Regions from separate parts of the Streptomyces sp. MST-110588 genome, predicted to be linked through region 4. Evidence: riboswitches for the same ligand, from Rfam matches in the RefSeq annotation. Region 4 holds a riboswitch; each other region holds the start of a gene.
What was found. A riboswitch is a leader RNA that binds a small molecule or an ion and turns the genes downstream of it on or off. The one in region 4 is predicted to bind cobalamin.
Positions count from the first base shown of each region.

Region 1 (7,079 bases), 1.9 Mb from region 4:
CCAAGAACCCGATCACCGCCCGCTCGGTGAAGGTCCGGGTCCTGAACGGGACGGGCCGTACGGGCGTGGGGGCCAAGGCGGCCGAGCAGGTGCGCAGGCTGGGCTTCACGGTCGTGGCCACCGGCAACGCTCCCGCGAACGTCACCAGGACCGAGGTCGGCGCTCCCGCCGCGCTCAAGGCCCAGGCCGAGGTGCTGGCGTCCCGCTTCCCGGGTACCAAGGCCACCGGGACGGCCGGGGCAGCGGGGGCGGCGCCGGGCGTGGTGACCCTGACGGTGGGGCCGGACTTCCCGCTGCCGAACTGAGCACGCGGGCGGAGGCGTCCAGGCCACGCGGAGCAGAAGCGTCCGGGCCACACGGCCCGGACACCCGCATGGCCCGGACGCCCGCACGGCCGCGCGCTACTCGCCGATCGGCCGCACGAACTCCAGGGTCCACGTCTCCTGGAAGTCCGGCGTCGGCGCGCTCAGTACGATCTGTGCGCCCCGGTGACCGGAGCGCCAGGCCAGGCCCTTCTCCGAGAGGATCTTGAGTCCGCCGAGGACCTTCTCGAAAGTGAACTTCGCCCATTCCGAGGACTGCACGGTGTTGACGTAGAGCTTGTCCTCGTGGACCACGATGCCCGCGCCCTCCTGATGGGCGAGGTGGATCACGTACGGCGCGCCAGGCACGTTCTCCAGGGGGCGGATGACCCATTCCTGCTCGATGGGCAGCGGGTTGAGGCGGTCGGTGATGACGGGAGCGCCGTGCTTGGTGGCGTACTCGGTGGCCGTCACCAGGGAGGTCGGACCGATGATGTGCGCGTGGATCTTGTAGATGCCGGGTTTTACCGGGACGGGAGCCATGGGCGGTACGTCCTCTCACTCGGTGTGCCAGCGCTGCTGACGGGGCGCCCGGAGGCGCCGTACCACCATCGGAGGGCCCCCGGGCGCCGTACAGCGTCAAATACCGCCAAAGCCACTACGGCGCGGACCGGCCGGTCGCCCCTGCGCAACCCGTGACCTGCGGGGCACAGGGCAGCGAACCGGCCTCACCCGGCTACCGGGGCCCCCTCCACCAGACACTCACCTGCCGGCACTCAGCTCTCGCCGTCCGCGCCGCCCTCCAGGTCGCCCTCGGTCTCCAGGAACGCCTGGCGCAGCTCGGCGAGCGTCCGCGCGTCGGGCTCGGCCCACATGCCGCGGGATTCGGCCTCCAGCAGCCGTTCGGCGATGCCGTGCAGCGCCCAGGGGTTCGCCTCCTGGAGGAAGGCACGGTTCTCCGGGTCCAGGACGTAGGTCTGGGCGAGCTTGTCGTACATCCAGTCGGCGACGACGCCGGTCGTCGCGTCGTACCCGAACAGGTAGTCCACCGTCGCGGCGAGTTCGAAGGCGCCCTTGTAGCCGTGGCGGCGCATCGCCTCGATCCAGCGGGGGTTGACGACCCGGGCGCGGAAGACGCGGGAGGTCTCCTCGACCAGCGTGCGGGTACGGACCGTCTCCGGGCGGGTCGAGTCCCCGATGTACGCCTCGGGGGCGGTGCCCTTCAGCGCCCGTACGGTGGCGACCATCCCGCCGTGGTACTGGAAGTAGTCGTCGGAGTCCGCGATGTCGTGCTCGCGGGTGTCGGTGTTCTTGGCCGCGACCGCGATGCGCTTGTAGGCGGTCTCCATCTCCTCGCGGGCCGGGCAGCCGTCCAGGCCGCGGCCGTAGGCGAAGCCGCCCCAGACCGTGTAGACCTCGGCGAGGTCGGCGTCGGTGCGCCAGTCGCGGCTGTCGATGAGCTGGAGCAGGCCCGCGCCGTACGTACCGGGGCGGGAGCCGAAGATGCGGGTGGTGGCGCGCCGCTCGTCGCCGTGCGCGGCCAGGTCGGCCTGCGCGTGGGCCCGTACGTGGTTGACGTCGGCGGGCTCGTCCAGGGAGGCGGCGAGCCGTACGGCGTCGTCCAGGAGGCCGATGACGTGCGGGAAGGCGTCGCGGAAGAAGCCGGAGATGCGCAGGGTGACGTCGATGCGCGGGCGGCCCAGCTCCTGGTGCGGGATGGGTTCCAGGCCCGTGACCCGGCGGGAGGCGTCGTCCCATACGGGGCGGATGCCCAGCAGGGCCAGCGCCTCGGCCACGTCGTCACCGGAGGTGCGCATCGCGCTGGTGCCCCACAGGGAGAGCCCGACCGATGTCGGCCAGTCGCCGTTGTCGGTGCGGTAGCGCTCCAGCAGCGAGTCCGCCAGCGCCTGCCCGGTCTCCCAGGCGAGCTTGCTCGGGACGGCCTTGGGGTCGACGGAGTAGAAGTTGCGGCCCGTCGGCAGCACGTTGACCAGGCCGCGCAGCGGGGAGCCGGAGGGGCCGGCCGGGACGAAGCCGCCGCGCAGGGCGTGCACGGCGTGGTCGATCTCGTCGGTGGTGGCGGCGAGGCGGGGGACGACCTCGCGGGCCGCGAAGCCGAGGATGGCGGCGACCGGCTCGCGCCGGTCCTCCGGCAGGCCGGCGGTGACCTTCTCGATCGCGGCGAGGTCCCAGCTCGCGTCGTCCATCGCCTGGACGAGGGCGCGGGCCCGCTCCTCGGTGTCGTCGGCGGCGGTACGGGTGGCCGCGGACTCGTCCAGGCCCAGCGCCTCGCGCAGGCCCGGCAGGGAGGAGGTGCCGCCCCAGATCTGGCGGGCACGCAGGATCGCCAGGACCAGGTTGACGCGCGCCTCGCCTTCGGGGGCGCCGCCCAGGACGTGCAGGCCGTCGCGGATCTGGGCGTCCTTGACCTCGCACAGCCAGCCGTCGACGTGCAGCAGGAAGTCATCGAAGCCGTCGTCGTCCGGCCGGTCCTGAAGGCCGAGGTCGTGGTCGAGCTTGGCGGCCTGGATCAGGGTCCAGATCTGGGCGCGGATGGCGGGCAGCTTGGCCGGGTCCATGGCGGAGATCGCCGCGTACTCGTCCAGGAGCTGTTCCAGGCGCGCGATGTCGCCGTAGGACTCGGCGCGGGCCATCGGCGGGACGAGGTGGTCCACGAGCGTGGCGTGCACCCGGCGCTTGGCCTGGGTGCCCTCGCCCGGGTCGTTGACCAGGAAGGGGTAGATCAGCGGCAGGTCGCCGAGGGCCGCGTCCGGGCCGCAGGCGGCGGACAGGCCGGCGTTCTTGCCGGGCAGCCACTCCAGGTTGCCGTGCTTGCCCAGGTGCACCATGGCGTCGGCGCCGAAGCCGCCGTCCTCCTGGGGGGCGGCGATCCAGCGGTAGGCGGCCAGGTAGTGGTGGGAGGGCGGCAGGTCCGGGTCGTGGTAGATCGCGATGGGGTTCTCGCCGAAGCCGCGCGGCGGCTGGATGAGGATGAGCAGGTTGCCGCGGCGCAGCGCCGCCAGCACGATGTCGCCCTCGGGGTTTCGGCTGCGGTCCACGAACATCTCGCCGGGCGGCGGGCCCCAGTGCTCCTCGACCTGCTCACGCAGCTCCTGCGGGAGGGTGGCGTACCAGCGCCGGTAGTCGGCGGCCGGGATACGGACCGGGTTGCGGGCGAGCTGTTCCTCGGTCAGCCACTCCTGGTCGTGGCCGCCCGCATCGATGAGCGCGTAGATCAGCTCGTCACCGTTCCCGGACTCCAGGCCCGGTACGGCCTCCTCGCCGGTCCGCGGCCCGAAGTCGTACCCCTCCTCGCGCAGCCGCCGCAGCAGGGCGACGGCGCTGGCCGGGGTGTCCAGGCCCACCGCGTTGCCGATCCGCGAGTGCTTGGTCGGGTAGGCGGACAGCACCAGCGCCAGGCGCTTGTCGGCGGGCGCGATGTGGCGCAGCCGGGCATGGCGTACAGCGATCCCGGCGACCCGGGCGGCGCGCTCGGGGTCGGCGACGTACACCGGCAGGCCGTCCTCGTCTGTCTCCTTGAAGGAGAACGGGACGGTGATCAGCCGGCCGTCGAACTCGGGCACCGCGATCTGGCTGGCGGCGTCCAGCGGCGAGAGCCCCTCGTCGTTCTCCTCCCAGGCGCTGCGCGGCCCGGTCAGGCACAGGGCCTGGAGGATCGGTACGTCCAGGGCGGCCAGCGCGCCCGCGTCCCAGGACTCGTCGTCGCCGCCGGCCGACGCCTCGGCGGGCTTGGTGCCGCCGGCGGCGAGGACGGTGGTGACGATGGCGTCGGCGGGCCGCAGCGCCTCGATCAGCTCGGGCTCGGGGGCCCGCAGCGAGGCGACGAACAGCGGCAGCGGCCGGCCGCCGGCCCGCTCGATCTGCTCGCACAGCGCGGTGACGAAGCCGGTGTTGCCGCTCATGTGGTGGGCGCGGTAGTAGAGCACCGCGACGAGCGGGGCGTCGGCCGCGACGTGCACGCCGGGCGTGGGGTCGTGGCGGAGGGCGCCCCAGGTGGGGGCGGGCGCCGGCGGCTCGAAGCCGTGGCCGGTCAGCAGCACGGTGTCCGACAGGAAGCGGGCGAGCTGTTCGAGGTTGGCGGGGCCGCCGTGCGCGAGGTAGGCGTGCGCCTCGGCCGCGGTGCCGATGGGGACGGTCGACGCCTCCATGAGCTGGGCGTCGGGCGCCTGTTCACCGGTGAGGACGACCACCGGCCGGTCCTGGGCGAGGAGCTGGTCCAGCCCCTCCTGCCAGGCGCGGATGCCGCCGAGGAGGCGTACGACGACCAGGTCGGTGCCGTCCAGCAGTGCGGGCAGCTCTTGGAGGTCCAGGCGGGCGGGGTTGGCGAGCCGGTACGGCACGGGGCCGCCGGCCGCGCGGGCGCTGAGCAGGTCGGTGTCGGACGTCGACAGCAGCAGGATCATGCGGCGTGGGCCCTTCCTCGGGGTCCGCGCCCCGGGCGGTGAAAGAGACGGCGGGAGTTCCTGGCTCACCCGGGGGTGGCCGGGTTCACAGTGGCGGGACCGCGCCGGATTCTCACCGGGCTTCCTCCCTTGGCGCCGTCAGCGGCGTCCGGCGGGCCGTGTGACCCACCGACCTGCATAGTAAGGGCTGCCGGTCCGGTACGGGGCGGTCCACCCTGCGGGGACGTCGGTATGCTCGCCGCCATGTCCCCCCGCCCTCCGCTGTCCGAACAAGCGCCCGCACCGCGGGACGAAACGGTCATTCGCGACCGGGGTGACGCCTGCCCCGGCGCGCTGCGGCTGCATCCGGCGGACGACGGCTTCCTGGCCCGACTCCGGCTGCCGGGCGGCATGCTGACGGCGTGTCAGGTCGCGGTGCTGGCCGATGCCGCGGACCGGCTCGGTGACGCCCGGCTGTCGATCACCTCCCGGGGCAACGTGGAGCTGCGCGGACTCGGCGACGGCTGCGGCAGCGAACTGGCGGAACTGCTGCGGGGCGCCGGCCTGCTGCCCTCGGAGCAGCACGAGCGGGTCCGCAATGTCCTGGTCTCGCCGCTGGCCGGACTGGACGGGCGGGGCTCGGCGGACGTCCACGTATGGGCGCGTGAGCTGGACACCCTTCTGTGCGCGACCCCGAAGGCCGCGGCACTGTCCGGGCGCTTCCTGTTCGCGCTGGACGACGGGCGGGGCGATGTGGCCGCGCTCGGCGCCGATGTGACCTTGGTCGCAGCGGGGGCCGGGAGCGCGGAGCTGTGGGCCGGGAGCGCGGACGCGGACCACCAGGTCGTACGGGTGGCGGGCGCGGATGCGCCACGGGCCGCCCTGCACACCGCCCTCGCCTTCCTCAAGGCCGTATGGGACAGCGGAACCGGCGCGTGGCGGGTGCGCGAACTGCCCGCGGAGCATGCGCTGAGCGCACGTACGGTGGCGGCCGGCTTGACCGCGAACGGGATCGACGCGGCCTTGGGCGCACGCGGCGTACGGCCCACGCCCCCGCCCGGCGGCCCGGCCCCCGGCATCATCGAGGCCCCCGACGGCCCGGACAGCCGCCACCGCACCGCCGCCCTGTCCGTCCTGGCCCCCCTCGGCCGGCTGACGGCCGCGCAGGCACGGCTGCTGGCCGCGACCGCCGCCCGGCACGGGTCCGGCGAACTGCGTGTGACACCCTGGCGCGGCGTGGTCCTTCCCGGGCTGTCGCGCGAGGACGCCGCCCCACGGCTGCGGGAGCTGGCCTCGGCCGGACTGGTCACCGATCCGGCGTCCCCCTGGTACGGGGTGGGTGCCTGCACGGGCCGCCCCGGGTGCGCCAAGTCCCGGTCCGACGTACGGGCCGACGCGGCGGCGGCCCGTACGGAGGGCGGCGGGCTCCCGGTGTACTGGTCGGGGTGCGAACGCCGCTGCGGCCACCCTCACGGGCAGTGGGTCGACGTCCTGGCCACCGGCGACGGCTACCGGGTGTCCGTACGAGGACTCGACGACCCGGTGACCACCGGCCCCACCACCCCCACCACTCCCGCAGAACTCGCCGATGCCGTGACAACGGCACGCGCAGCGACCCGCGCTTCGACCCGCGCGACAACATGAACGAAGGCAACGAGGGCACAGTGTTCGACTACGAGAAGGACGGGGCGGCGATCTACCGCCAGTCCTTTGCCACCATCCGCGCCGAGGCCGACCTCGCGGGTCTGCCCGACGACGTCAGCCGGGTAGCGGTCCGGATGATCCACGCCTGCGGGATGACCGACCTCGTACGCGACCTGGCCTACTCCCCCGAGGTGGTGGCCCGCGCCCGCAAGGCGCTGCGGGCCGGCGCGCCGATCCTGTGCGACGCGAACATGGTCGCCAGCGGCGTCACCCGCAAGCGGCTGCCCGCCGGCAACGACGTCCTGTGCACCCTCGCCGACCCGTCGGTGCCCGCGCTGGCCGCCCGGATGGGGACCACGCGCAGCGCCGCCGCCCTGGAGCTGTGGCGCGACCGTATGGAAGGCGCGGTGGTGGCCGTCGGCAACGCGCCCACCGCCCTGTTCCGCCTCCTGGAGATGATCGCGCAGGGCGCGCCGCGTCCGGCCGCGGTCATCGGCGTACCGGTGGGCTTCATCGGCGCCGCCGAGTCCAAGGACGCGCTGGCCGAACACGGGCCCGCACTGGGCCTTGAGCACCTGGTGATACGCGGACGGCGCGGCGGCAGCGCCATGGCCGCCGCCGCGATCAACGCGATAGCGAGCGAGGAAGAGTGAGCGCGCAGCAGCAGCGGCCCGCCGGCCGCCTGTACGGGGTGGGGCTGGGCCCCGGCGACCCGTCCCTGATGACCCTG
Region 1 covers NZ_CP074380.1:4,081,928-4,089,006, reverse strand. Annotated here, with positions in the region: gene KGS77_RS17945 (LCP family protein) at 1-305, shown strand, start outside; gene KGS77_RS17940 (hypothetical protein) at 402-845, opposite strand; gene cobN (cobaltochelatase subunit CobN) at 1,079-4,726, opposite strand; cobalamin riboswitch at 4,760-4,895, opposite strand; gene cobG (precorrin-3B synthase) at 4,970-6,349, shown strand; gene KGS77_RS17925 (precorrin-8X methylmutase) at 6,346-7,002, shown strand; gene KGS77_RS17920 (precorrin-2 C(20)-methyltransferase) at 6,999-7,079, shown strand, end outside.
Region 1: linked by a shared signal. The riboswitch ahead of cobN (cobaltochelatase subunit CobN) and the one ahead of KGS77_RS26155 (prenyltransferase/squalene oxidase repeat-containing protein) in region 4 are both predicted to bind cobalamin.

Region 2 (7,079 bases), 620 kb from region 4:
GTCCGGCGTCCGGGGGCGGGCCAGGGCCGCGCTCCCGCGCCGGCGCATCGCCGGCCGCCGCCTCACGACGACCGCCTCCTCGCGGCCGGCCGCGCGTTCAGCGCACCGGCCACGGCCCGCCCCGCGACGGTCACCGCCAGCGCCAGCGCGCTCACCCGGCGCGAGAGCGCCACCGCCCGCTCCACGTCCCGCACCGCGACGGCCCGCCCCGCGCCGCCGTTGAGCACCGGCCGGTGCTCGACGCGCCCGCCGTACGCCAGCGTGCCCCCAGCCGCAGCCCCAGCGCGCCCGCGAAGGACGCCTCCACCGGCCCCGCGTTGGGGCTCGGGTGGGCCCCGCCGTCCTGGCGCCAGGCGCGCCACGCGCCCCGCCGGTCCGGCCCGGCGAGCACGGTCAGGGCCGCCGTCAGCCGGGCCCCCGGCCAGCCGGCGACGTCGTCCAGCCGGGCCGACGCCCAGCCGAAGCGCCGGTAGCGCGGCGACTTGTGACCCACCATCGCGTCCAGCGTGTTCACCGCCCGGAAGGCCACCAGCCCCGGCACACCGGCCACCGCGCCCCATACGAGCGCGCCGACCACCGCGTCGGAGGTGTTCTCCGCGACGGACTCCACCACCGCGCGCGCGATCTGCTGCCCGTCCAGCGCCTGGGGGTCGCGCCCGCACAGATGCGGCAGCCGCTCGCGGGCCACCTCCAGGTCGCCCGCCTCCAGCGCGCCGCCGATCGCCCGCGCCTCGCGGCGCAGCGACGTGCCGCCCAGGACGGCCCAGGTGGCGGCGGCGGTCAGCGCGAGGGAGGCGCGGGAGGAGGACCGTACGGTACGGGCCAGCAGCGCGGCCCCGGCGGCGGCCCCGCCGGCGCACAGCGCGGCGTGCACCGCTCCGTACCCGCGGTGGTCGCGCCACAGCCCGCGCTCCACGGCGCCCGCGGCCCGCCCGAAAGCGGCCACCGGATGACCGCGCCGGGGATCGCCCGCGATCAGGTCACCGAGGAAGCCCAGGGCCGCGCCGCACGCGTACGTGGCGTGTTCGGCACGCATCGGATCAGGCCGCCGTCACGCCTTGGAGGGACGGTACGGCACGAAGGGATCTCGAACTGCGGCCGGGCATGGCGGTGTGTCCTCACTCAGGGTCCGCGCCCTGGTTCGACGTGAACGGCGACGAGAGTCTCCTGGCTCCCGGATCGGCGTCTCCTCCGGCCTTCCAGTCCGTACGCGCACACCCGAGGCGGGCGCGGGCCGGGCCGTGGCCTTCGCTGGAGGAACGCTCCCCGGTGACAGTGGCGGGACCGCGCCGGATTCTCACCGGACTTCCTCATCTGTCGCCGAATGGCTCCGGCAGTCCACCACGCTCCGCGAAGGCCCGTCAACTCGCCTGTGACCTGCGGTGAGGCCGGTACGTGGGCACTGTGGCGCGCGCCACAGGGTAAGGGGGGCGTCACATACGGTTGCCTGTGCCGCCGCTGGCGCGTCACTATCTGGTGCACGGCGGGCGATGGGGCTCGCCGGAAGGGGGCCGGGAATGCCGGACAGTGCAAGCCGCCGTGAGTTCCGCCTCAGGATCACGGGCACCAACAATCCGCACCAGGACATCGAGGACCTCAAGGCGTGGCTGGAGCGCGAGCCCTGGCTGGCCGGCCAGGGACACGAGTGGGTGGTGCGGCCACAGTCGGATGACGAGGGGCAACGGCCGGAAGGGGCGGAACGGGCGGAAGGGCTCGAAGGGGCGGAGAAATCCGGGCGGCCCGTACGGACCGGACAACCCGGGCGGCCCGTACGGACCGGACAACCCGGACGGCCTGTACGGACCGGACAGCCGGGCCGGCCGGACACCGGGCGCCGGGACATGGCGATCGGCGCGGACGAGCTGATCCTGGTGGTGACCGGCGCGTTCACCGCCGAGATCACCAAGAGCCTGCTCATCACCCTGCGGGAGTGGCTCAGACAGCGCCGCGAGGAGCGCGCCGCCGGCGAGGAGCCCGGCGTCGCGCTCGGTGACGGCGGCGGCCTGCGCGACATCGGCGACGCACCGCCGGGAGACCGGCCGCCCGGCAACCGGCCCTGCGGCAGCCGGCCCCCCGGGCGCCCGGATCCCCGCGCCGGTACGGACGAAGGCGGCGGCGCCGGCGAGGGATGAGCCGCGATGTCCGTATATGACGCGCGTGGCAAACGGAACCGGGCGCTGCTCATCTGTGTGAGCGACTACGAGACCCTCCCCAAGCTCCCGGCGGTCGAGGCCAACGCGGAGGAACTCAAACGCGCCCTGACCGACAAGAACACCGACCTGTTCACCGAGCGCGAAGTGCGCATCTGCCGGCCCCGGGAGCCCTGGGAGCTGGACCAGGCGCTGGACACCGTCGCCGCCGAGGCGCGCGGCCTGCTGCTCATCCACTTCTCCGGCCACGGCAGGGTCCGGCTCAACGGCGGCGACCTGCAACTGATGGTCGGCGTCTCACGGACGGGCCAGACCCACAAGGCGGTCTCCTGGCAGCAGACCGTCCTGCCCTATCTGGAACACTCGCGGGCCGACCGCGTCGTGATCATCCTGGAGTGCTGCTTCTCGGGCAACGCCGACGAGGGGTTCCACTCCCGTCGCAAACCCATGTCCCTCCTGATGGCCGCCCAGCCCAACCGGCGCATCTTCAGCGGCGAGGAGCCGTTGGGCGGCACGGTCTTCACCCGCGCCGCCGTCCAGATCCTGCGCGAGGGCATTCCGGGCCGGCCGTACGTGACCTTCGAGGACTTCGTACGGGCGCTGCGCGAGCGGCTCGCCGACGAGGAGACCCCGATGGGCGACGTCTGGGAGCCCCGGTCGGCCAAGCAGAACACCGTCGACGACGTCGTCCTCTCCTTCGCCACGCCCGAAGTCCGGCCCCCCACACCGCTGCGCATCCGGATCCGCCGCTGGTTCCGGCGGTACGTCCTGCGGCGCCTGCGGGTCCTGACGGCCATGGCGACGGCCGCGGGCCTGATCCTCGCCGGCCTCGTCGTGGCCGACGCGCTGCGCCCGGAGCCGCCCTGCCCGCCCGCACTCGAACTGCGCCTGCTGACCGCCCCGGAGGCGGAGCCCACGCTGCGCCGGGCGGCCCTGGAGTACGAGATGTCCGCCCTGAACACCCGTGCGCTGAAAGGGGAGGGAGACATCCCGGACGGCTGCCGGCGTGCGCAGATCACCGTCTACTCCGCGGCCAAGGACCAGGTCGTCAAGGGGTTCGCCGCCGCCGGCCGCTGGCAGGTACAGGCCGGTGGTGACCGGGCGCGGGGCCCCGGGAGTTCCGGGAGTCCTGCGAGCCCCGGGAGTCCCCAGGGCCCCACGAAGTCCGGGAACCCGAAGGGCTCCCAGGGGCCCGAGGACTCCGGCGGGCAGAAAGGGGGGACGGGCACCGACCCGCTGTACCGTCCCGGCCCCCAGCCCGACCTGTGGATCCCCGAATCCACCGCCGACTACCTCGAAGCCCGCCGTGGCATGGCGTCCGCCGCCGCCTCCCCGGCCGGCCTGGCCAACACCGGCCCGGTCGCCTACACCCCCCTGGTCGTCGGCGTGCCGGAGAAGAAACGGCCGGCCGACGTCGAACGGGTCGGCGGCGCCTGGCAGGCCCTCCTCGCGGCGACCGACCCCGACCACCAGAACCTCAAACTGCTGCGCCCCAGCCCCGTACTGTCCGGCACCGGCCTGATGCACACCCTCGGCCTCTACCTCGCCAACGACGGCTCCTGGAGCGGCTCCGGCAGCGCGCCCGACTCCTCGGTGGCCCGCACGGCCGAGCGCCGGCTGTCGGCCCCAGGCAGCCAGTACGCGGGCAGCACAGAGCTCCTGTGCTCGCTGCGCCCCGACTCCGGCCAGACCCAGGGCGCCGACCGGGCCCGCTCCGCCCCGCTGGTCACCGAGAAGTCGCTGATGGACTACAACCTCGGCCACGCCATCGGCAGTTGCCCGGCGAGCAGTGCCCCGCTCGCGCCCGGCGACCGCTACGCCGCCTACTACCCCAAGGGCGTCCCGGCCCTGGACCACCCGCTGGTGCGGGTCGGCTGGCAGGGCGCGAAGGACGGTACGGAGCGCCGGGCGGCCGTGGACAGCTTCGCGCGCTGGCTGCGCGACCCCTCCGGCGGGCAGCGCACCCTCGTCCAGGAGGGCTACCGGCCGGTGGCGGAGGGCACGGACCTCCGGCTCGCCGGGTCGCCGCTGCTGGACAGCCGCGCCGACGCCGACACCAACGCCCGGGTCATCCCCTTCCCCGCCGGCCGGGCCTACGAGTCCCAGGTGACACAGGTGCTGCGCAGATACGACCAGGCGCAGGAGTCCAGCCAGGTGCTGTTCCTCATCGACACCTCCTCCTCCATGGCCGACCACGGCAAGCTCACGGTGGCGCTGGACGCGGCGGGCCGGGCCCTGGAGATGGTGGGCACCGCCGGCCACACGTACGGCCTGTGGACCTTCCCCGACCGCGGGGACCCCACGGACCCCTACCGGTCGCGCCGGGCCGTACCCCTGGGCAGCTCCGACCGCGCCCCGGGCAAGGCGGCGCTGAACCGGATCGCCAAGGGGGAACTGGTCGAGCACGGCGCCGACATGGAGGAGGCGCTGACCGCCGCCGTACAGGAGACGAGGAAGGCGTCCGGCAGGAACAAGGCCATCGTGCTGATCCTCGACCAGGACGACGGGGCCCGCAACCGTGCGGAGGACGTGGAGAAGAAGCTGGCCACGCTGCTGGAAGGCACGCCGAGAATCCCCGTTCTGATGCTGGTGATGGGCAAGGGCGGCTGCAATCTGACGATGCGCGGCCTGGCGTCGACCTCCGGCGGCCAGTGCGTGGCGGCCGGCTCCGACGCGCCGGACCTGCTGGCCGGGCTCGTGGCCTCCGTGGGCACGGCGGGGAAGGAGACTCCGTGACAGAGCCGCGACGCAGAGCAGCGAAGGCCCGGAACCGGTGGGTGGTTACAGCGCTCGGCGCGCTGGTGGTGTGCACGGCGGCGGGCTGTACGGACGACTCGCCCGGCCCCGGACCGCGGAAGGGCGAGATCGTGCTGGCCACCGGCAGCGACCTGAGCAGCACCGGCGTACGTCAGGACCTGATCCGGGCCTGGGAGAAGAGGACCGGAAACACGGTCCGGATCGTCAAGCTCCCGGACACCGCGGACGGACAGCGCAGCCAGCTCCTGGCCGCCGGTCAGTCCGGCAACAGCGGCTACGACGTGCTGAACATCGACGTGGCCTGGACCGCGGAGTTCGCCGCCGCGGGCGTCATCCGCCCCTGGGAGGGCAAGCTGGACCCCGACTTCCTGGACAGCGTGGTGAAGACCACCCAGTACGACGGCAAGGTGTGGGGCGTGCCCTTCAACACCGACGCCGGGCTGCTCTACTACCGCAAGGACCTCCTTGGCGAATACCTCGGCGACAGCCGGCCGCCGGACAACTGGGGCGAGCTGAAGAACATGGCCACCCAGGTCACGGACGCGTACAACAAGAAGCACAAGGACAAGCTGGCCGGCCTGGTCACCCAGTTGCGCCCGTACGAAGGGCTGACCGTCAACACCCTGGAGGCGGCCTGGGCGGCCGGCGGCGCGCCGGAGGCGACCAGCTTCACCAAAGGGGAGCAGGTCGGCGCGCTCCAGCAGGGCGTAGCCGACCTGAAGACCCTGCTGAACTCGATCATGCCGCCCCAGGTGACGGCGATGGACGAGACGGAGAGCCGCCGCTGGTTCGCCGACGGCAAGGCGCTGTTCATGCGCAACTGGCCGGTGGAGTACGCCTCGGTCGCGGACAAACTCACCCCCGGCGAGCAGTTCGACGTCACCGAGCTGCCGACCCGCCCCAGGGACGGCAAGCGGCTGTCCGTACTGGGCGGGCAGAACCTGGCGATCTCGGCCGCCAGCGACCGGCCCGCACTGGCCCGTCAGTTGATCGAGGCACTCACCGGCCCGCAGAGCGAACGCTGCCTGCTGGAGCGCGGCTTCGCGGCGACCCGCGACTCGGCGTACCGGGACCCGGGCCGGGCCCCCGTCTGCGGTCTGCCGCCCGAGAACGCCGATCGCGGCGAGAGCGGCGGGCCGTCGCCCGCGGGAGGTGACGGCCGGGAACCCGCGTACAAGAAGACGCTGTACGCGGCGCTGCGCGCGGCCGAACCCAGGCCGCGCAGCGTCCACTACCAGACGTTCAGCAAGGTCGTGCAGATCCGGGTCTCGGAGTACTTGCGCAGACAGGACAACACGGCGGTCGCGGACGCTCTGGCCAGGGAGGCGGACAAGGCGCTCAACGGGCGCGGCTGAGGGGTCGTTCTTCGGGCAGGCCCGGGCGACCTGCGGGGGAAGCCGGTGCTGACCGTACGGTGAGACGTACGGAGAACAGTGCGATGCGGTGATACGCGCGGTGCGGTGGAACGCGCACGGAAAACGGCAGGCGGTCACCGGGGCGCGAATGGCCCCGGTGACCGCCTGCCGTTCAGTCTGTTCGAGCCTGTCCGAAGGCTTCTCAGCGGGCGACGATCAGGTAGATGCCGTACGCCACGGCCGCCGCGCACAGGGCGAAGGCGGCGTACGCGCCCGTACGGGCCGCTGCGGACGGTGCGGTGGTGGCCGGGCCGCCGGTCGGCGCCGCCCCGCCCGCCGGCCGGCGCTTGCGGGACGTGCCGACGATGCCGACGGTGAACAGACCCACGATCCCGACCGTCACCACGAGGGTGACGCCGAAGACCTGGCCCAGAGCTGCCCAGTCGATGCTCATGCGGGTGTCATTCCTTGGGTGCGGGAAGTGCGGGGGAGGGGGCGGTCAGCCGGCGGCCGTGGCCGCGGCGGGCGGGGCGGGGCGACGGGCTCGTGCGGCTCTTGCGCGCCGGCCGTCGGAACCGTCGCCGTGGCCGCGGCCGGCGCGCGGGGTACCGGGCCGGCGGGCGGCGGGGAGACGGCGCGCAGCGCGGTGGTGACCACGCCCGCCGGCTCGGCGGCCGGGCCGGTCCCGGCGTCCGCGGTGGCCGGGGTCTCGTTGACGTTGGTGTGGTCCACCGGCTTGCGGCGCGAGGCCCACCAGATCGCGCCGCAGGCGGCGAGCGCGAGGACGGCGACGGCCGCGACACCCCAGTCGCCCCGG
Region 2 covers NZ_CP074380.1:6,581,196-6,588,274, forward strand. Annotated here, with positions in the region: partial or broken gene KGS77_RS28825 (cobalamin biosynthesis protein) at 63-1,036, opposite strand; cobalamin riboswitch at 1,161-1,314, opposite strand; gene KGS77_RS28830 (hypothetical protein) at 1,518-2,132, shown strand; gene KGS77_RS28835 (caspase family protein) at 2,139-4,886, shown strand; gene KGS77_RS28840 (extracellular solute-binding protein) at 4,883-6,262, shown strand; gene KGS77_RS28845 (hypothetical protein) at 6,465-6,716, opposite strand; gene KGS77_RS28850 (inorganic phosphate transporter) at 6,713-7,079, opposite strand, start outside.
Region 2: linked by a shared signal. The riboswitch ahead of KGS77_RS28825 (cobalamin biosynthesis protein) and the one ahead of KGS77_RS26155 (prenyltransferase/squalene oxidase repeat-containing protein) in region 4 are both predicted to bind cobalamin.

Region 3 (7,079 bases), 3.4 Mb from region 4:
CGCCCCGACTACGCGGTCGTGCGCGGCCAGGACGCCCAGGGCAACCCGATCACGGTCCGCGGCACCGGCTACTTCGCCCGCTGCCTCCAGCACGAGACCGACCACCTGTACGGCTACCTGTACATCGACCGGCTCTCCAAGCGCGACCGCAAGGACGCCCTGAAGCAGATGGCCGAGCGCGAGCCGCGCTACCCCGTCGTCGCCAACGACTGACGTCGCCAACGACTGACGGCAGGGATACGTACGCACGAAGGAGGGCGGGCCCGGGGATCATCCCCGGGCCCGCCCTCGTACGTACACGTACACGTACGTATGCGCGTACGGCCCGCGTCTAGAACTCGTCGTCGAAGGAGACCGAGCCCTCGACCGCGACCTGGTAGGCCGAGGCCCGGCGCTCGAAGAAGTTGGTCAGCTCCTGGACGTTCTGCAGCTCCATGAAGGAGAACGGGTTCTGCGAGCCGTACACGGGCGCGAAGCCCAGGCGCTGCAGCCGCTGGTCGGCCACGCACTGGAGGTACTCGCGCATCGACTCGGTGTTCATGCCCGGCAGGCCGTCACCGCACAGGTCGCGGCCGAACTGCAGCTCCGCCTCGACGGCCTCCTTGAGCATGTCGGTGACCTGCTGCTCCAGCTTGTCGTCGAAGAGCTCCGGCTCCTCCTCGCGCACGGTGTCCACGACCGAGAACGCGAAGTCCATGTGCATCGTCTCGTCGCGGAAGACCCAGTTGGTGCCGGTGGCCAGGCCGTGCAGCAGTCCGCGCGAGCGGAACCAGTACACGTACGCGAACGCGCCGTAGAAGAACAGCCCCTCGATGCAGGCCGCGAAGCAGATCAGATTGAGCAGGAAGCGGCGGCGGTCGGCCTTGCTCTCCAGCCGGTCGATGCTCTCGACCGAGTCCATCCACTTGAAGCAGAACTCGGCCTTCTCCCGGATGGAGGGGATGTTCTCCACCGCGGCGAACGCGGCGGCGCGGTCCTCCGGATCGGGCAGGTAGGTGTCCAGCAGCGTCAGGTAGAACTGGACGTGCACCGCCTCCTCGAAGAGCTGCCGCGAGAGGTACAGCCGCGCCTCGGGGGAGTTGATGTGCTTGTACAGGGTCAGCACGAGGTTGTTGGCCACGATCGAGTCGCCGGTGGCGAAGAACGCCACCAGCCGGCCGATCAGGTGCTGCTCGCCGGGGGAGAGCTTGGCGAGGTCGGCGACGTCGGAGTGGAGGTCGACCTCCTCCACGGTCCAGGTGTTCTTGATCGCGTCCCGGTAGCGGTCGTAGAAGTCGGGGTAGCGCATGGGGCGCAGGGTCAGCTCGAAGCCCGGGTCGAGGAGGTTCTTCGCGCCGGTGGTGGCCGTGTGGGTGGCGGCGGCGCTCTTGTGGGAGGCGGCGTTCTCTTCGGGCTTTTCGGGTGCGGTCGTCATGGTTACTGGCACGCCTCGCAGGACTCGGGGTTTTCCAGGGAGCAGGCGACGGCCTCGGGGTCGGCCGCCTGAGCGGGTACGGGAGCACTGCGCGCACCCGCGTCGGCGCCGCGCGCGGACTGGGCGATCCGGGTCGCCGGGCGCGAGCGCAGGTAGTACGTGGTCTTGATGCCGTTCTTCCAGGCGTAGGCGTACATCGAGCTGAGCTTGCCGATGGTCGGCGAGGCCATGAAGAGGTTCAGCGACTGGCTCTGGTCGAGGTAGGGCGTACGGGCCGCCGCCATGTCGATCAGCGCGCGCTGCGGGATCTCCCAGGCCGTGCGGTACAGGGCGCGGATCTCCTCGGGAATCCACTCCAGGTCCTGCACCGAGCCGTTGCCCTCACGCAGCGCGTCACGGGTGCGGGCGTCCCACATCCCCAGCGCCTTCAGCTCCTCGATCAGGTAGGCGTTGACCTGGAGGAACTCGCCGCTCAGCGTCTCGCGCTTGAACAGGTTGGAGACCTGCGGCTCGATGCACTCGTACACGCCGGCGATGGAGGCGATGGTGGCGGTCGGCGCGATCGCCAGCAGCAGCGAGTTGCGCATCCCGGTCGCCGCGATACGGGTCCGCAGCGCGTCCCAGCGGTCCGCCCAGCGCGGCTCGGCGTTCGGGTAGTGGTCGGGGTGCAGCACGCCGCGGGCCGTACGGGTCGCGGACCAGGCCGGGTGCGGGCCGTGCCGCTCGGCGAGGTCGGCGGACGCCTCGTACGCGGCGAGCATGATGCGCTCGGAGATACGGGTGGACAGCTCCTTGGCCTCGGGGGAGTCGAAGCGCAGCCGCAGCCGGAAGAAGACGTCCTGGAGGCCCATCAGGCCCAGACCCACCGGGCGCCAGCGGGAGTTGGAGGCGCCGGCCTGCTCGGTCGGGTAGAAGTTGATGTCCACGACACGGTCGAGGAAGGTGACGGCCGTACGGACGGTGGCGTCCAGCCGCTCCCAGTCCATCTCGCCGTTGTCGCCCAGGTGGGCGGCCAGGTTGACCGAGCCGAGGTTGCACACGGCCGTCTCGCCGTCGTCGGTGACCTCAAGGATCTCGGTGCACAGGTTGGAGGAGTGCACGACCCGGCCGGGCTCGGCGGTCTGGTTGGCGGTGCGGTTGGCGGCGTCCTTGAACGTCATCCAGCCGTTGCCGGTCTGCGCCAGGGTGCGCATCATCCGGGCGTACAGGACCCGGGCCGGGACCTGCTTGACGGCCTTGCCCTCGGCCTCGGCCCTGCGGTACGCGGCGTCGAACTCCTCGCCCCACAGGTCCACCAGCTCCGGGGTGTCGACGGGGGAGAACAGCGACCAGTCGGCGTCGGCCTCCACCCGGCGCATGAACTCGTCCGGGATCCAGTGCGCGATGTTCAGGTTGTGGGTGCGCCGGGCCTCCTCGCCCGTGTTGTCGCGCAGTTCGAGGAACTCCTCGATGTCGGCGTGCCAGGTCTCCAGGTAGACGCAGGCCGCGCCCTTGCGCCGGCCGCCCTGGTTGACGGCCGCGACCGAGGCGTCCAGGGTGCGCAGGAACGGCACGATGCCGTTGGAGTGCCCGTTGGTGCCGCGGATCAGCGAACCGCGGGCGCGCACCCGGGAGTAGGACAGGCCGATGCCGCCGGCGTGCTTGGAGAGCCGGGCGACCTGGTGGTAGCGGTCGTAGATCGAGTCCAGCTCGTCCAGCGGGGAGTCCAGCAGATAGCAGGAGGACATCTGCGGGTGCCGGGTGCCGGAGTTGAACAGCGTGGGGGAGGACGGCAGGTAGGACAGCGTGCTGGTCAGGCGGTACAGCTCGGCGACGTCCGCCAGCGCCCGCTCGCTGTCGTCCTCGGCCAGGCCGCAGGCCACCCGCAGCAGGAAGTGCTGCGGGGTCTCGATGACCCGGCGGGAGATCGGGTGGCGCAGCAGGTAGCGCGAGTACAGGGTGCGCAGCCCGAAGTAGCCGAAGCGGTCGTCCGCGCCGTCCGCCAGCGCCTGCTCGACCAGCGCGTCCAGTCGGGCCGCGTGGGTCCGTACGAACGCGGCCGTCTCGTCGCCGATCAGGCCCTCGCGGTGGCCGGTGGCGACGGAGGCGGAGAAGGCGACCGCCCCCTCCTCGGCCGCCTCCTCCGCGATGGCCAGGGTCAGCAGCCGGGCGGCGAGCTTGGAGTACTGCGGCTCGTCACCGATCAGGCCGGCCGCCGCCTCCATGGCCAGCGACCTCAGCTCGGCCTCGTCGGAGCCGGCGTGGCGGCCCCGCAGCGCGGCGGCGGCGACCTTTCCGGGGTCGGTGGCGGTCAGGTCGGCGGTGAGGTCGGTGAGGGTACGCAGCAGCGCGGCGCCGGGCCCGTCGCCGGCCGTCCGGGCGTCCTGCGGTCCCTGGGGGCCGGGCGCGGCGTCCGTGGCCTTCGCGGGCCGGTCGACCTCGGCGGCTGAAGCGGGCTCCGTTGGCGCGATGGTCACGTGCTGCTCTCCCTCACTCGGCGGGGGCCTTGAGGGAGGGGGCGCGGGGCGCGTACGGGCGTGGCGGCGCTCCCGGACGTGCCGGGGCGCGGGCACACCGCGCAGCGTCCACCGGCCCAACCCACGAGGCCCGGACGTCAACGGCCGCGCCGGTGGTGGCGCGGGCGTACCGTCGTACAGGTCCTCGGACTCGCGGGTGCTTAAATACGCACTCGTACACCGTTGCGGGACAGTTCCGGATTCGCACCGGATTCCCCTGCGACGACAGCGAGCACGAGCATACATCTTGTGCCGCGCCCCGCACGCAGCCCCATATCTTGTGTCGTTCTCCCGGGAACTTCCTGCTGTCTTGGTGCGGTATTCCCACAGTTGCGCCGGAGCGGCGATGTGGCCGCGCCTGATGCAGCGGGCGTATTGCGGACGCGGCGGCCCTCGCGCGCGTTGACCGTGACCCGGGAGACGGTATTGGCTCCGGATGCCTTCCGTCGGCCATCGGGGCCCCACTCGGTGATCCGGAAACCGTGGAACGAGCGCGGCGGTAGCGGGACACCTGGTCCACAGGGGCGGGCCGCCGTACCTCTTGGGTGCGGCGGCCCGTTCGGGTGCGGTCGCGGGTCAGTGGCCCGCCGGGACTCCCGCTGTGGCCGGCGGGAGGTCGACCTGGACGCCGGGGTCGCCCGCGTCGGCGGTGTAGTCCTCCGGGCGCGTCTCGTCGGTGCCGGCCGGGGCCTTCAGGGCGCGCAGGACGAGGGTGAGGACCACGGTCACCACGACGTTCAGGACGAAGGCCGTCAGGCCGATGTAGCCGATCTCGCCGGTCCCGGGGATCTCGGTGCTGGAGCCGCCGAAGTGCTTCTGGGTGGGGCTGGCCACCCCGTACGCCGCGGCCGTGCCGTACACCATGCCGGCCGCCCAGCCGGCCAGCAGGGCCCAGCGGTGGAACCAGCGGGTGAACAGGCCGCCGACCAGCGCGGGCATGGTCTGCAGGATCCAGATGCCGCCGAGCAACTGGAAGTTGATCGCGACCGTCTTGTCCATGGTCAGGACGAAGACCAGCGCGCCGACCTTCACCAGCAGCGAGACGAGTTTGGCGACCTTGTGCTCCTGGGCGGGGGTGGCGCCCGGCTTGAGGAAGTCCTTGTAGATGTTGCGGGTGAAGAGGTTGGCGGCGGCGATCGACATGATGGCCGCGGGGACCAGCGCGCCGATGCCGATCGCGGCGAACGCCACGCCCGCGAACCAGTCGGGGAACATCGACTCGAAGAGCTGCGGGATCGCCAACTGGCCGTTGGTGACCTTGATCCCGGCCGCGATGGCCATGAAGCCGAGCAGTGCCAGCAGGCCCAGCATCAGGGAGTACAGCGGCAGGATGGTGGTGTTGCGGCGGATGACCTCGCGGCTGCGGGAGGAAAGGGTGGCGGTGATGGAGTGGGGGTACATGAACAGTGCCAGGGCCGAGCCGAGGGCCAATGTCGCGTACGCCCACTGCGCGTTGGGGCCGCTGACCAGCTCGCCGCGCGGTTTCCCGGTGGCCGGGCTGGTCTGTTCGAAGGCTTTGCCCGCCGCGTGGAAGATCTGGTCGAAGCCGCCGAGCTTGATCGGGATGTAGATGACGGCGACCACGATGACCAGGTAGATCAGCCCGTCCTTGACGAAGGCGATCAGTGCGGGCGCGCGCAGTCCCGAAGAGTAGGTGTACGCGGCCAGCACACCGAAGGCGATCAGCAGCGGCAGGTCCTTGACGAACCAGTTGGTGTTCTCGCCGCCCCCGACGCCCATCACGTCCAGTACGGCCTGGATGCCGACCAGTTGGAGGGCGATGTAGGGCATCGTGGCGAGGATGCCGGTCAGTGCGATGGCCAGCGACAGGCCCTTGGAGCCGAACCGGCCGCGTACGAAGTCCGAGGTGGTGACGTACCCGTGCTTGTGCGACACCGACCACAGGCGGGGCAGGAAGGTGAAGATCAGCGGGTAGACGAGGATCGTGTAGGGGACCGCGAAGAAGCCCGCCGCGCCCGCCGCGTAGATCGCCGCCGGTACGGCCACGAAGGTGTACGCGGTGTAGAGGTCGCCGCCCAGCAGGAACCAGGTCACCCAGGTGCCGAAACTGCGTCCGCCCAGGCCCCATTCGTCGAGGTTGTCCGACTGCTCGGCGCGGCGCCAGCGCGCGGCCATGAAGCCCATGACCGTCACGGCCAGGAAGAAGAAGATGAAGACGGCGAGCGCGACGCCGTTGACGCCGTCCTTCACCGCGCCCCGCCTTGCTTGCGGGCGCGCTGCTCACGCCGTACGAGCTGGTAGGCGACCGCGGTGAGCGCGGTGGAGATCAGCACCCACAGCATCTGGTACCAGTAGAAGAACGGGATGCCGGCGAGCGTGGGTTCCACCTTCGCGTACGAGCCGACCCACAGCATCGCCACGAACGGAGCCAGCAGGCACAGCCCGGCCACCACGCGCGAGGGGGTGACGACCGGTCCGCGGCCAAAGCCGGGTCCCGGGCCGGAATGTGGTGTTACCGCTGGCTCTGGCATGGCCGTGGCTCCGTTCCCTGGTGTTTCCCGGCGTTCCCTTTGCGATCTTCCGCGTGATGGGCAGGAAATCTAGGCCAGGGCCGTGGCGCGCGTCACTACCTGTCCGTATATCGGTACGGCAACTATCGGCGCGGCGGGGCCGTCATGGCGCCCGCCTTTCCGCTGCCGTGAGTTCGGCCCCCGCCTCCTTCTCCCGCCTGGAGGCGACCAGCCCGGCCGGTGCGGTGATCCGCGAGGCGACGTACGGCGCCTCGCTCAGCCGTGTCGCGCCGGGGTTGCGTACATGCCTCACGCACACCCGCGCGGCGTCCGCGATGACCACCACGATCAGCAGCGCGAGCACCGCCGAGACCACGCCGTCCACCGTGGAGTTGGTGACCACGGTGTGCATGTCGTCCATGGTCTTGGCGGGCGGCAGGACCTTCCCGGCGTCGATGGCGTCCTGGTAGACCGAGCGCTGGGTGAAGAAGCCGACGCGCGGGTCGCCGGAGAAGACCTTCTGCCAGCTCGCGGTGAGCGTCACCGCCGCGTCCCACAGGAGCGGAACACCGGTGATCCAGGCCCACTTCAGGCGGCCTGACTTCACCAGCAGGGTGGTGCAGACGGCCAGCGCCACAGCCGCCAGCAACTGGTTGGCGATGCCGAAGACGGGGAAGAGCTGGTTGATCCCGCCGAGCG
Region 3 covers NZ_CP074380.1:2,539,688-2,546,766, reverse strand. Annotated here, with positions in the region: gene def (peptide deformylase) at 1-213, shown strand, start outside; gene KGS77_RS11075 (ribonucleotide-diphosphate reductase subunit beta) at 332-1,414, opposite strand; gene KGS77_RS11070 (ribonucleoside-diphosphate reductase subunit alpha) at 1,417-3,870, opposite strand; cobalamin riboswitch at 4,028-4,162, opposite strand; gene KGS77_RS11065 (sodium:solute symporter) at 4,486-6,120, opposite strand; gene KGS77_RS11060 (DUF3311 domain-containing protein) at 6,117-6,401, opposite strand; gene KGS77_RS11055 (carbon starvation CstA family protein) at 6,544-7,079, opposite strand, start outside.
Region 3: linked by a shared signal. The riboswitch ahead of KGS77_RS11070 (ribonucleoside-diphosphate reductase subunit alpha) and the one ahead of KGS77_RS26155 (prenyltransferase/squalene oxidase repeat-containing protein) in region 4 are both predicted to bind cobalamin.

Region 4 (7,079 bases):
GCGGCAGATGCGTACGGGTGTCGCGGCCGGCGACGGTGACGCGACCGTGCAGGGTGCCTCCCGTGAAGTGCGGTACGAGGCCGCAAACGGCGTTCAGGACGGTCGACTTGCCGACGCCGGACGGGCCCACGAGCAGACACAGTTCGCCCTCGGGCACCGTCAGGTCGACGCCCTGTACGGCGGGCTTCCCGGCGTCCCCGTAGGTCACCGACACCTGCTCGAACCGGATCACTGGGTGGGCTCCTTCTCGTACGGAAGATCGGCGGAACGGTGACGGGGAGAACGGTGACGGGAAGAACGGCGCTCTTGGCAACGGCGCTCGGAGGCCGGGTGCTCGGAGCCGGGGTGCTCGGAGGTCTGATGCCCGGCGGAACGGCGCCCGGATGCCTGGTGCCCCGCAGAACGTTGCCCGGATGCGCGGTGCCCGGCAGAACGTTGCCCCGTCGGCCCGTACGGCGGCTTCGGGGCGACGAAGGCCGGCAGCAGCCCGAGGAGGACCGAGGCGGCCGGCCACAGGGGAAGTTCCGGCGCGGTGAGCGGGACCGCCGGCGGGTGCAGCGCGGTGGAGGCGTACGCGCTCGCCCAGATCGTCAGGGCCGCGACCGCCACCCCCGAGCCGGAGACCAGCCAGGCGCGCACGCCCCACCGGTCGGGCCGGTAGCGGCTGCGCACCGAGCGCCGGCCGCCCAGCCACAGACCGCCCAGCGCCGCCGCGAGCCCGGCGGCCAGGACGGGCAGGCCGTAGCCCGCGCCCGCGTCGGCGAGCAGCCCGTACGTTCCCGCGCAGATGCCGAGGAGGCCGCCGAGGGTGAGGGCCGTGGTGGTGTGCCGTACGGCGGGCGGGACCTGGGCGGTGCGCCCGTACCCGCGCGCGTCCATCGCCGCCGCCAGGGACACCGACCGCTCCAGCGCGCCCTCCAGCACCGGCAGTCCGACCTGGAGCAGCGCCTTGAAGCCCCGGTCGGAGCGTCCGCGCAGCCGGCGGGCGGCGCGCAGCCGCTGGACGTCCGCGACCAAGTTCGGCGCGAATGTCATGGCGACCACGACCGCGACCCCCACCTCGTACAGCGCGCCGGGCAGGGACTTGAGCAGCCGCGCCGGGTTGGCCAGGGCGTTCGCGGCGCCCACGCAGATCAGCAGGGTGGCCAGCTTCAGGCCGTCGTACAGGGCGAAGAGCATGCCCTCGGCGGTCACCCGGCCCCCGACGCGTACGCCCCTGGCCCAGTCCGGCAGGGGCACTTCGGGCAGGGTGAGCAGAGTGTGGGTGCCGGGGACCGGGGAGCCCAGGACGAAGGCGAAGAGCAGCCGGACGGCGATCACGACCAGGCCGAGCTTGACGAACGCGCCGTAGGAACGGGCCCAGGGCGCGTCCGTACGGCGCGCCGCGACCACATAGCCCGCCACCCCGGCCAGCAGACCCAGGACCAGCGGATTGGTGGTACGGGACGCGGCGGTCGCCAGGCCCAGCGCCCACAGCCACCAGGCGCCCGCGTGCAGTGCGTTCGTGCGGGTCGCCTGTGGGGCGGCGCTCATCCGCGGCGGCGGCGCGCCTGCCACACGGCCGCTGCGCCCAGTACGAGGACGGCACCGATGCCGCCGATCAGGCCGGCGGACGGGCCGGAGCCGCCGCTGCCCCGCTCATCGTCGGCGGCCGACGGCTTTCCGGAGCCGCTTTCCTTTCCGGGGGAGTTGGCGGGGGAGTTCCCGGAGGAGGGGGAGCCCGAACCGGACGCGGTGGCCTGCTCGGCGCAGCCCCGCGCCGGGTAGCCGGAGATCGCGCACAGCAGCGCGTGGGAGTCGTACCGCAGCGGCCCGGCCACCGCGGCCAGCGCGTCCCCGACCGACGCGTCCCGGGGCACCCGCGCGCATTCCGTACGGATGCGCGGCGGGTGCTCGCCCTCGGGCGCGTCCGCCGCCGTACCGAAGTCCAGGACGAGCGCAACGCGCTTGGCGCCGTCCTCGGCGGGCGTCCGGGCGCAGACCGCGCCGAAGTCGGCGGCGGCACGCGGTTTGCCGGCCGCGGCGGAGCCGGCACTGACGGCGAAGCGGAAGCCCGCTACGGCGCCGTCGTCCGGGCGGGAGGTGGCGGGCCCCTCGGTGGCGTACGTCCAGGCGCCGTTCTTCGCGTTCCAGAAGGACCAGTAGCGGTACGCCTGGGTCTGTGCCCGCACCTGCGCCTGTAGCGGCGCTTGTGCCTGTACGTGCGCCTGCGCATGTGTCTGCGCCTGCGCCTGTACGGACGTCTGGACCGGCGCCTGTACGTGCACCTGTGCCTGCGCCCGTACCCGTGCACCCGCCTTCGGCTGCGCGACGGCCGGCCCCGTGGCGACCGTACCGGCCAGGGCCAGGGACAGAGTCAAGGGCAGGGCCAGGGCGCCGACGGAGAGAGAACGCCGCACCCGCCCAGGGCCCCATGAGCGCCGCGAGCCTCGCATCAGTGCTGGTTCTTCTTCCTGCGACCGCTGATCAGGAAGCCCACGCCGGCGCTGGCGACGAAGACGATGCCGGCGATCCACCACGGCTGGATGCCGCCCTCGTCGTCCTTGGCGTCCTTGGCGTCCTTCTCGGCCGTGGCGGACGGCTCGGCGCTGCCGGCCGGCTCGGGACCGGTGGCGTTGAGCTGTGCCACCAGGTCCGCACCGCCGAAGTGGCGCGGATCGGCGCCGGTGGCGTGCGCGGCCAGGACGAGCTGGGCGTACGCGGCCGGACCGCCCTCCTTCGCCCAGGCCGCGGAGTTCTTCTCCAGCCACTTCAGCGGCGGCTGCGCGGCGTCGCCGTGGGAGCCCGCGGCGAGCGCGACGACCGCGTCGGCGGTGTTGCCGACGTCGGGCTGGTCGCCGGCGCCCGGCATCGCGGACTTCAGGTGGTGGTCGTTCTTGTCGAGCACCGAGACGAGGTACGCGGCGGCGCCCTGCGCGGCCCGCTCGGCTCCCTCCTTGCCGCCCTTGCCGGACTTGTCCGCCTTGTCGGAGCCCTCGCAGGACAGGCCCTTGACCGGCTCCTCGACGTCCTTGCCGGCCGGGTCGACGACATAGCCCTTGCCCAGCCCGCCGAGCGCGGCTGCCGCCGTCGCGTCGTCGTTCGCGGTGAGCTTGCCGTCCTTGGGCTGGAAGGCGAACGCGCCGCGCTGCCCCTCCTCGGCGTCCTTCGCGTCACAACCGATCTGGAAGGTGACCAGTGCGTCGTACGGGCTCTTGCCGCCCTTCTTGGACGTCACCGACTCCGGCTTCTCGCCCGCCGCGGCCAGCGCGCCGATCACGACCGAGGTGGAGTTGGTGTCCCCGGGCGAGCCCGGCATCGAACTCCAACTGCCGTCGTCGTTCTGGACGGACTTCAGCCACGCCACGGCCTTGCCCACCGCGTCACCGTGCCCGCCGAGCGCCGCCAGCGCCTGCACCGCGGCGGCCGTCTGGTTGGTGTCCCGCATCGTCTTTCCGTCACACGCCTTGGCGGGGTCCGGGCGGAACGCCGCGAAGGAACCGTCGGAGCACTGCTGCCCGACGAGCCAGTCGACGGCCGGCCGCGCCGGGCGGACGCCCACCGTGTGCTGGGCGAGCAGCGCCAGCGACTGCCGCCACACCCCGTCGTACTGCGGGTCCTTGCTGCCGTACAGCCCCTGGGGCAGCTTCGGTGAGGGGGAGGCGGACGCGGCGGGGGTGTCGGCGGACGCGGCGGGCGCGCCGGCCGCGCACAGTACGGCGGCGGTGGCCAGCGCCGCGGCGCCGCGGCGCGCCAGTACGGCGGGGGAGGGGGCCATGGGGGCCATCGGGTCGGTGCCTCTCGGGTCAGTTCACAGCGGTGGGCGCGCGGCCACGCTCGGTCACCCATCCGCGCCGGTCACTGACCGGACACGGTGGCACCGGGCTCAGCCCCGCATAGAGCCCGCGTCATCACCCCGGCCGGATCGGCGCGCGTGCCGGGCGGCAGGCGCGCCGATCCGGCCGGGATGTGGGACACAGACTCTTACCTCGACGGTGCCGCACCCCGGTCGTGCGTACGCGGTGCGTGGCGCGGCCGGTGGCGGGAGCCTTGGCCGTTCCCTGTCAGGCGCTCCGGCTCGTACGGGCCGCAGGCGTACGGCGGTCCCGGCCGGCGGACGGTGTCGTGCCGTCGCGCCGGGGGCTGCTCGTACGTACGTCCCGGACTCACGGTTGCGGGTCAGCGCCGGATTTCCACCGGCTTCCCCCGATCGGGTACGGATGAAACGGATGAAGTTGTCCCGCACACCCTAACCAACGGGCCGGGGGGCGGAGCCCCGGCGTGCGGCGGCGACTGCGCGGCGACTGCGCGCAGACGTGTGGTGGCTGCCTGGCGACCGGGCCGTGACGGCGCGGCGACCGTGCCGTACGGCCTGCCGGCGCCTTGCGCACGCCTCGCGCACGCCTTCCGTACGACCCGCACAGCTCATACGGCCTGGTAGGTGACGGGGTCGGCGGAGCCCGGGACCGGCTCGGCCAGCCCCCGCTTCACCAGGTGGCGCAGGTGCGCCTGGGCCTCGGAGACCGCGATGGTGCGGGAGGCGTGCGGAATCCGGTCCCAGGGGCGGTTCCACTTCATCTTCTCGGCGAGCTGCCAGGGAGTGAGCGGAACCGAGAGCAGTGCTCTCAGGCCGGACAGCCGCTCCGCGTGGTGGGCGATGAGCTCGCGGACACGCCCGGCCGTGTCCGTGAAAGGGTGCTGATGGGCGGGCAGCACCTCGGCCGGGGCGAGCCGGGCGACGCGCTCCAGCGAATCGAGGTAGTCGCCGAGCGGGTCGGCGCCCGGCACTTCGCTCTCCGGATCGCCGCCGTCATCGCCGTCCGGGTGCTCGTACAGGCCGTCCGGGTCCTCGTACAGCCCGATGTGCGGGCTGATGCCCGGCAGCAGATGATCACCGGAGAAGAGCCGGCCGCCACGAGTCACCCCGCCGCCCTCCTCCAGATGCAGGCACACATGACCCGGCGTGTGCCCGGGCGTCCAGACGGCGCGCAGCCGGCGCCCCGGCAGGTCCAGCAGCTCCCCGGGAACGATCTCGCGGTCGGGCAGGGCGGCCCGCAGCCCCGGCAGCGACCGCCCCCGCCCCTCGGCACGCGCCTGCCGCAGCGGCGCCAGGTGGGATTCGGGCGCGCCGGCCGCCGCGAGCCTGGCCGTCAGGTGGTCCAGCCACCGTCCCGGACCGGCCTCCCGGGTACGGCGTACGACGGCCGCGTCGGCGGCGTGCATCGCGATCCAGGCGCCGGAGGTCTCCCGTACCCTGCCGGACAGCCCGTGGTGGTCCGGATGGTGGTGGGTGATCACCACCCCGTGGATGTCTGTCGCGTCGAACCCGCAGGCGCCGATGCCGGCAGTCAGCGTGTCCCAGGAGCGGGGGTCGTCCCATCCGGTGTCGACGAGCACCGGCCCGCGGTCGGTCTCCAGCAGATGGACGAGGGTGTGGCCGAGCGGGTTGTCGGGGATGGGGACGGCGATGCTCCACACCCCGCCCCGGTGATCGGTCACCTGCCCGGTCGCCGTGTCGGTCACCTCATCGACCGGCTCCCCGGTCACCTCATCGGCCGGCTGCCCGGTCACCTCGTCGGCCGGCTGCCCGGTCACCTGCGCCATCCCGGCCCCCTCTCGGTGGGACATGCCGCGTGCCGCCCGCGCCGATGCGCGATCCCGGCCCACCACAATGAGAACACGTTTCAACGAGTCCTCGCCCACCCGCCAACCGGCAAGCCACATAAGCGCTTTGTCCGGCTCCACCCCGTGGACTCCTGGAACTGGAACTGATATCAGTTCTGCTGCGGCGTCAGCTCAGCCGCTCCCCAGGACGACGGCACGGCATCACCCACGGCGGCCCACCCGCAGGAGGCGGCGGCGATGAGCGACCTCGGCGACCTTGACCACCAGAGCGACCTCAACCACCAGGGCGACTTGAACCACCACAGCGGCCTGGACCACCACAGCGGCCTCGTCGAGCACGAACAGCTCTTCATAGGCGGCGAGCTGACCGACCCGGCCGGGACGGACACCATCGAGGTCGTCTCGCCGCACACCGAGCAGGTCATCGGCCGCGTCCCGCACGCCTCGCGGGCCGACGTCGACCGCGCCGTGGCCGCGGCCCGTACCTCCTTCGATTCCGGGGTGTGGGCCCGGACGCCGCCGGCGGAGCGGATCGCGGTGGTGACGCGGATCAAGGACGCGTTCGCCGCACGGAGCGAGGAGATCGCCCGGCTCATCAGCGCGCAGAACGGCACCCCGTACACCGCCGGCGTCATGGTGCAGTCGCTGGCCGCGATGATGGTGTGGGACGCGGCGATCACCGTCGCGCGCGACTTCGCGTACGAGGAGCGGCGGGCGGGCGTGCTGGGCCCCCTGCTGGTACGGCGCGAGCCGGCCGGGGTGGTGGCGGCCGTGGTGCCCTGGAACGTCCCGCAGTTCACCGCCGCGGCCAAGCTGGCGCCCGCGCTGCTGGCCGGCTGCTCGGTGGTCCTGAAGGTCTCGCCGGAGACGCCCCTGGACGCGTACGTCCTCGCGGAGATCGCGGCCGGGGCCGGGCTGCCGCCGGGTGTGCTCTCCATCCTCCCGGCGGACCGCGAGGTGAGCGAGTACCTGGTCGGGCACCCTGGGGTGGACAAGGTGTCCTTCACCGGGTCGGTGGCGGCCGGCAAGCGGGTCATGGAGGTCGCCGCGCGCCACCTGGGCCGCGTCACGCTGGAGCTGGGCGGCAAGTCGGCGGCGGTGATCCTGCCGGACGCCGACCTGGACGCGGCGGTCGCCGGCATCGCGCCGTACGCCTGGATGATCAACGGGCAGGCGTGTGTGGCCCAGACCCGCATCCTCGCCCCCCGGGACCGCTACCAGGAGATCGCCGAGCGTTTCACGGCCGTCGCCGCCGCTCTGAAGGTCGGTGATCCGCTGGACCCGGCCACCGAGGTCGGCCCGCTGGTCGCCCACCGGCAGCAGCGGCGCTCCCTGGACTACATCGCCCTCGGCCGCGAGGAGGGTGCCGAGGTCCTCGCGGGCGGTGGCACGCCACCGGAGCAGAAGACGGGCTGGTACGTGGAGCCCACGCTCTTCGGCGACGTCGAGAACTCCATGCGGATCGCCCGTGAGGA
Region 4 covers NZ_CP074380.1:5,964,582-5,971,660, forward strand. Annotated here, with positions in the region: gene KGS77_RS26140 (ABC transporter ATP-binding protein) at 1-232, opposite strand, end outside; gene KGS77_RS26145 (energy-coupling factor transporter transmembrane component T) at 229-1,533, opposite strand; gene KGS77_RS26150 (SCO2322 family protein) at 1,530-2,399, opposite strand; gene KGS77_RS26155 (prenyltransferase/squalene oxidase repeat-containing protein) at 2,435-3,757, opposite strand; cobalamin riboswitch at 4,025-4,224, opposite strand; gene KGS77_RS26160 (MBL fold metallo-hydrolase) at 4,405-5,583, opposite strand; gene KGS77_RS26165 (aldehyde dehydrogenase) at 5,914-7,079, shown strand, end outside.